2 regions of the Anoxybacillus suryakundensis genome follow, and region 1 is predicted to be linked to the other one. Evidence: riboswitches for the same ligand, from Rfam matches in the RefSeq annotation. Region 1 holds a riboswitch; the other holds the start of a gene.
The links. A riboswitch is a leader RNA that binds a small molecule or an ion and turns the genes downstream of it on or off. The one in region 1 is predicted to bind thiamine pyrophosphate.

Region 1 (3,709 bases):
TTTATTTATCCGTGAAAATTTTGCGGGTGCAAGCGAAAGCGAAACGAAGAAAAGCGGTGGCATAAATGAAAAACACTTCGCATCAATGATTGGTGCGAAGTGTTTTTTAACTAATTCGTTTTGTTGGCGATTGTTGAATTTTTCCTGTTCCATTGCATAGTGAGCATGTTTTGTAAAGTGATAAACAGATTTTCATTTTCTTTTTCCCAAAACATTTCGGACAAATTGTTTTTAATGCCATTTTCATCACCTCAAAAAGAAAGCGGTTTCAATTTTAGTATACCCTGTTTTTGTGCAATGTGTGCACAATCATTTTGTCTATTTTTAAACAGGTTGGCATGCGCCAACCTGTTACTTACGTGAATGCACTTCATAAATGGCAAACTTCAAATAATCTCCTTCGTCAGCAGCAAGCAGTTTCGGATGGTCATACCCTGCACCGCTCCAATGAATTTGACGTAAAATTTTCTTTGCATCAAACGCTGCTTCCGCAACCATCGCTTGAAACATATCCGGATGCACATGATATGAACAACTCGCCGTTACGAAAAAACCGCCGTCTTTGACGAGTTTTAAGCCGTTTAAATTAATATCCTTATAGCCGGCAAGCGCTTTTGGCACCGCATGGGCGGATTTTGTAAACGCTGGTGGGTCAATAATGACAACGTCCCATTTTTTTCCCTCATGCACACATTCACGTAAATAGTCAAACGCGTTTGCAACGACGAAATCCACATTTGTAAATCCGTTTAACTCGGCGTTTCGCTTTGCCGTTTCAATGGCATGTTCAGAAATATCGACAGCGGTCACATGTTTTGCTCCGTATAAACAGGCGTTTAACATAAATGAGCCTGTGTGTGTAAAGCAATCGAGCACGGTCGATTCGCTTGTAATGAGCGGCTTGATCGCGGCACGATTTTGACGTTGATCGAAGAAAAACCCTGTTTTTTGCCCGTTTTCAATGTCGACAATATATTTCACGCCGTTTTCTTCAATTTGTACGTTCGTATCGCACGTACCGTACCAAAATCCTTTTTCTTGTTTTAATCCTTCTAATTCGCGCACGTGGACGTCGTTGCGTAAATAAATCGCTTTCGGTTGAAAAACGTCAAGAAGTGCTTGTAAAATCCATTCTTTTCTTTTTTCCATGCCAAGCGATAAAATTTGCACAACGAGCACATCTTCGTATTTATCGACAATGAGCCCAGGTAAAAAATCGGCTTCACCATAAACGGCGCGACATGAACGAACGCCCGGAATCATGCGCTCGCGATACGCCCACGCTTGACGAATGCGGTTCATAAAAAATTGCGCATCTAATTCATCGTTTGGATTTTGCGTCAGCACGCGCACGATCATTTGTGATTTTGGGTTAATATATCCTTTCGCTAAAAAGTGACGTTGGTGGTTATATACGTTGACGAAATCACCCGGTTCAAAATCTCCTTCAATATAATCGACTTCGCTTTGAAACACCCACGGATGTCCAAGTTCGAGTCGCTTTTTTCTTTTTCGCTTTAAAAATACATTTGCCATACATCCCACTCCTGACTATATATTCGCTACTTTAGCATACAGGAAGAAAACGATGTGCGCAAATATGGATAAAAATATTTGACAATTCAATGAAATATGCTAATATTAGTGACAAAGTGAATGATACAAATGCATTCCACTAGGGGGGCCTTTAGATAGGCTGAGATCAAAGTGTGCCTTTGAGACCCTTAGAACCTGATCTGGATCATACCAGCGTAGGGAAGTGGAGACGGTGCGAAGTGTGTCTATATGTCAATTTCCATCGTTTACAACCACTTTCTTTGCGCAAAAGAAAGTGGTTTTTTATTTTTCTTAAGGGGGAGAGGAAATGTTGTTTTCAGAACAGTTGCGCAAAGCTGTCGATCCGATTTGGGAAGCGAGCTTTCATCATCCGTTTGTGAAAGAGCTCGGAGAAGGAACGCTTGATTTACGTTGTTTCCGGTATTATGTATTACAAGATTCATATTATTTGACACACTTTGCGAAAGTGCAAGCGCTCGGCGGGGCGATGGCGGATGACTTACAAACGACCGCAAGCATGGCAAATCATGCGCAAAATACGTATGAAGCTGAACTTCGTTTACATGAAACGTTTATGAAAGAGCTCGGTATTACAGAAGAAGAAAAGGCGTCGTTTGTTCCTGCACCAACCGCGTATGCGTACACATCGCACATGTACCGATCAGCATTTGCGGGACACTTTGGCGATGTATTAGCTACTATTTTACCGTGCTATTGGTTGTATTACGAAATTGGTGAGAGGCTAAAACATTGCAAGCCGAAGCAGCCGATTTATGCGAAATGGATTGAAGCGTACGGCTCTGATTGGTTTAGACAGCTTGTCGAACAACAAATTGCTCGCTTAAATGACATTGCGAAAACGGTAAGTGAAAAAGAGTTGGAGCGAATGAAGCAACACTTTTGGATCAGCAGTCAGTATGAATATTTATTTTGGGACATGGCGTACAAATTAGAGCGTTGGCCAATTGAAGAGGAGGATGTTTATGCAAACGAAAGGGCTTAAATTAACAGACGTATTAACGACTGTTGTGGTGGCTATTGTGTTTGGCATTGTGTATAAAGTGTGGGGACCGCTTTACTATGCAGTAAAACCGCTTGGGCTTCATCTCGATCAACTTATTTATGGGATGTGGTTTATTGCCGCAACTGTCGCATATTTATTGATTCGTAAGCCAGGGGTGGCGTTGCTTGCGGAAGTCGCGGCTGCATCAGGGGAGTTTTTAGCTGGTTCCGAATGGGGACTAGAAGTGCTATTTTACGGTTTTGTGCAAGGATTGCTTGCTGAGCTTGTATTCGCTGCTTTCCGTTATAAACGTTTTGATGTGGCAGTTGTATCGCTTGCCGCGGTTGGTTCGACGATCGCTTCTCTCGTTCTTGATTTTTATAAAGGGTATATTGACCAATTAGCATGGTGGAATTTAACGTTATTTATCGGTGCGCGTTTCGTTGGAGCGATCATCATTGCCGGCGTATTTGCTTATTCGCTTGTGAAAGCACTTGAAGCGACAGGTGTGACGCAACTGTTGCGCCCGACGACAAAAGAAGATTACGACTCGCTTGATAAATAGAAGGTGACGTCATTGATTCATATCGAACAATTGCGATTAAAATTTCCGGGGGCAGAAAAGCGGTTATTTACCGATGTATCGCTTTCGATTAAAAAAGGAGAAAAAGTGTTGCTTTTAGGTCCGTCAGGGTGCGGAAAGTCCACGCTTTTGCAAGTGATGGCAGGTATTATTCCGCGCTCGATCGATGTGCCGATGAAAGCAAAAGCGCTTCACATTCCAAATCGTGTAGGTTATGTATTTCAAGATCCCGATGCCCAGTTTTGCATGCCGTATGTTGATGAAGAAATGGCGTTTGTGCTCGAAAATCTCGGTGTGCCTCGTGCGAAGATGAAAGAAAAAATCGCGCACATGCTTCAACGTGTGCGCCTTCGCCTTCCACACGTTCATGTGCCGATTCAAACGTTATCAGGTGGGATGAAACAGCGATTGGCGATTGCATCGGTTTTAGCGCTTGAACCTGATGTGCTATGTTTAGACGAACCGACAGCACTTCTTGATGAAGAAGGCACAAAAACGGTATGGGAAACGTTAAAAGAAGTGGCGGAGGACCGAACGGTTGTGATCGTCGAACATAAAATTGATCA
Region 2 (3,709 bases), on a different contig from region 1:
TTTACTGCTGCGTATTGTAGTCCAAGTGATCGGACAAAAGAAACGGCGCAAATTGTGTTAGGGCAACGTCATGTGCCAATATATTTTGATGAACGACTACGTGAAATTTACTTAGGTCATTGGGAAGGAAAAACAATTGCAGAAATTGCCCAAGTAGACGAGCAAAATCATTATCATTTTTATCATAACCCAGATGCATACAAGCCGATCATTGGCGAGACGTTTCTTGATGTGCAACGTCGAGCTGTCGCTGCCATTCAGCATATTGCCGATACTCATTCAGAAGGTCATATTCTTGTCGTTACACACGGTATGGTGATTCGTACGCTTCTTGTATATTGGAAACAGCAAACGCTCGCACAGTTATGGGAAAATAGCCGTGTATACGGTACGAGTGTGACCATCGTTTCGTTTGAAGGAGGAAAGTGGAATATAGAATGTGAGTCAGATATTTCACATCTTGAAAGTGAGATGACACATTTATGAGAAAATGGCTTATTTTATTGCTTATTTTATTTACAATCATCTTTTTGATTAGCGGTTGTGTACAGCAAAATAAAGGAACGACGTTTGTTACGACAGTACAATATGTTGTTGATGGGGATACAATCAAAATAAAAAAAGATGGGGAGATTGTAACCGTTCGTCTATTAAACATTGACACGCCAGAAACGTATCGTGAAAAACAGGCGTATGGTGAAGAAGCAAAGCAATTTGCTAAAGATGTCCTTCTTCACAAAAAAGTGACGGTCGAATTAAGTGCAAAAGAAAAACCGTATGATCGCTACGGTCGATTGCTTGCGTACATATGGTTGGAGGATGGAACTTTGTATCAAGAAAAAATTGTAAAAGAAGGACTTGCTCGTGTTGCTTATATGTTTGATCCTGATACAAAATACGCTAAACAATTGTATAAAGCACAAGAGGAAGCAAAAAAAGCGAAAAAGCGCATTTGGAGTGTGGATGGATACGTAACAGAAAAAGGATTTAATATGAGCGTATGTCTCGACAAAGCTTCATGAATATAAAAGGGCTGAATGAAACAGCCCTTTTAATGTGCTAGCATCGCTTGCATATCTTCTTCCACATTGCCAATGAGCTTGAGGCCAAACATATCTTGCAATACGCGCAACACACCTTCAGAAATAAAGTGTGGTGCTTTTGGTCCAATCCGAATGTCTTGAATGCCTAAACTAAACAATCCGAGTAAAATGGCAACCGCTTTTTGTTCAAACCATGAAAGGACGATGCTAACAGGCAGTTCATTCACTTCACAGCCAAACGCTTCTGCAAGCGCCATCGCAATTTTTACTGTCGAAATCGAGTTATTGCATTGTCCTAAGTCAATATATCTCGGAATGTTTGTGCCAGGAACGACACCATAATCTACATCGTTGAAGCGGAATTTTCCGCAAGATGTCGTTAAAATAACTGTGTTTTTCGGTAAAGACGTCGCTAATGAACGATAATATTCACCGCCTTTTCCAGGCGCGTCACAGCCTGCGATGACGAAAAAGCGTTGAATTTTTCCTTCCTTTACAGCTTGAATAATTTCTGGTGCAATTTGAATGACTGTTTCGTGATGGAAACCAGTAACTAATGTTTCATCTGATTCGATATTTGCTTCTGGAAGTTGTAACGCTTTCTCAATCAACGGTGTGAAATCATCATTCTCGATTTTTTGTACATGTTCTAATCCGGCTACATCGTATGAAAACATGCGGTCAGCATACGAGCCTTTAATCGGCATCACACAGTTTGTTGTCGCTAAAATGGCGCCAGGGAATTTTTCAAATAAACGACGTTGGTCGTACCATGCTTTTCCGACGTTTCCTTTTAAATGTTTATATTTTTTCAATTGCGGATAGCCGTGCGCAGGCAACATTTCGGAATGCGTGTAAATGTTAATTCGTTTGCCTTCTGTTTGTTTCAATAACTGTTCAAGTGCAAATAAGTTATGTCCTGTAACGAGAATACATTTTCCTTCAATTTTATTTTGTGTTACGCGAACAGGTTGAGGAATGCCAAGGCGTTCTGTATGTGCCCGATCGAGCAGTTCCATGACACGAATAGCAGCTTTTCCGACTTTCATCGCCATATCTAAATGTTCTTGAACGTTAAAGTTGGAGTTTGTTAGTGTCATATACAACGCTTCATGCGTTGTTGTGTCAACAAATGGATCTGTATATCCGAGTTGATGAGCATGCGTGCGATATGCAGCAATTCCTTTTAGCGCAAATACAATCGTATCTTGTAAGCTTGCAATCGTTTCATCTTTTCCGCAAACACCGACGACTGTGCATCCCCCTGTTGGCGTTTGTTCGCATTGATGACAAAACATGATAACCCCTCCTTTTCTTATTAACACTTTAACAATAGGGGAAAATCACCGTAGCGTAAGTGATGTATATCACACATCTATATAAAAATGTGAACGAAAATTGACAATGTTTTATATTGAATAACGAGAAAAAATATATTAAAATGGAAGAAAATAAAATCAATCAAGCTACTAGGGGTGCCGGATGGCGATGGCTGAGAGGAAAACGCGCAATCAGTTTTCCAACCCTTTGAACCTGATCTGGTTTGTACCAGCGGAGGGAAGTAGGCTATGTTTTGTAAGTACAAACTAGTCGATTCTGTCCGACTAGTTTTTATTTTTTTAAGGGGGGAATACACGATGAATGTTGGACAATGGTTAACGCGCGTCAGAGAGGAGTCGCCACTTGTACATAATATGACGAATGTTGTTGTGACAAATTTTGTTGCTAACGGTTTGCTTGCATTAGGTGCGTCTCCGGTGATGGCTTATGCAAAAGAAGAAGTAGCCGATATGGTTCGTTTAGCACGTGCTCTTGTATTAAACATTGGTACATTAAACGAAACAGATGTAGAAGCGATGGTTATTGCCGGAAAAGCGGCAAACGAAGCAAATGTTCCCGTTGTTTTCGATCCTGTCGGAGCAGGTGCGACAACATATCGTACGGAAACAGCCCAACGTATATTACGCGAAGTCAACGTTACCATTTTACGTGGAAATGCATCCGAAATCGCAAGTATTGTTGGAGAACAAGCAAGTACAAAAGGGGTAGATGCAGGAGATGTTCAAGGCGATCTCGAGCATGTAGCCAAAAAAGCAGCGCGTATGTTTCGTTGTACAGTTGTTGTGACTGGGAAAGATGATGTGGTGACAGATGGAGAAAAATTAATGATCGTCTCAAACGGTGATGCCATGTTAACGAAAGTGACAGGAACAGGCTGTTTATTAAGCTCGGTGTTAGGTGCATTTGCTAGTGTAGGAGAAAATGTGATGATGTCATCTGTCGCTGCGCTTGCTTATTACGGTGTGGCAGCTGAAAAAGCAGCCAAACACGCCAAAGCGCCAGGTAGCTTTCAAATAGCATTTTTAAATGCTTTATACGAGACGACAGCAGAAGAAGTGAATGAATACGCACACATTCGAGGGGAATAAATGATGAAACATATGTTATCGTTATATTTCGTGATGGGAAGCGTCGATTGTACGAAAAATCCGCTTGTCGTGCTTGACGAAGCGATTGAAGGTGGCATTACGATGTTTCAGTTTCGCGAAAAAGGAAAAGGAGCGCTTACAGGACTTGAAAAATATCGCTTAGCTGAGCAATTGTTTGAGCGATGCCGCGCTCGTAACATTCCGTTTATTGTGAATGATGATGTTGATTTAGCGCTT

Region 2: linked by a shared signal. The riboswitch ahead of thiM (hydroxyethylthiazole kinase) and the one ahead of tenA (thiaminase II) in region 1 are both predicted to bind thiamine pyrophosphate.

What each region holds. Positions count from the first base shown of each region.
Region 1 is NZ_LIOK01000003.1:29,885-33,593, forward strand. It holds gene ASC42_RS02570 (PepSY-associated TM helix domain-containing protein) at 1-65, shown strand, start outside; gene ASC42_RS02575 (class I SAM-dependent rRNA methyltransferase) at 352-1,536, opposite strand; TPP riboswitch at 1,668-1,775, shown strand; gene tenA (thiaminase II) at 1,865-2,560, shown strand; gene ASC42_RS02585 (ECF transporter S component) at 2,535-3,125, shown strand; gene ASC42_RS02590 (ABC transporter ATP-binding protein) at 3,129-3,709, shown strand, end outside.
Region 2 is NZ_LIOK01000008.1:87,187-90,895, forward strand. It holds gene ASC42_RS07695 (histidine phosphatase family protein) at 1-486, shown strand, start outside; gene ASC42_RS07700 (thermonuclease family protein) at 483-1,022, shown strand; gene hcp (hydroxylamine reductase) at 1,052-2,341, opposite strand; TPP riboswitch at 2,505-2,620, shown strand; gene thiM (hydroxyethylthiazole kinase) at 2,681-3,472, shown strand; gene thiE (thiamine phosphate synthase) at 3,473-3,709, shown strand, end outside.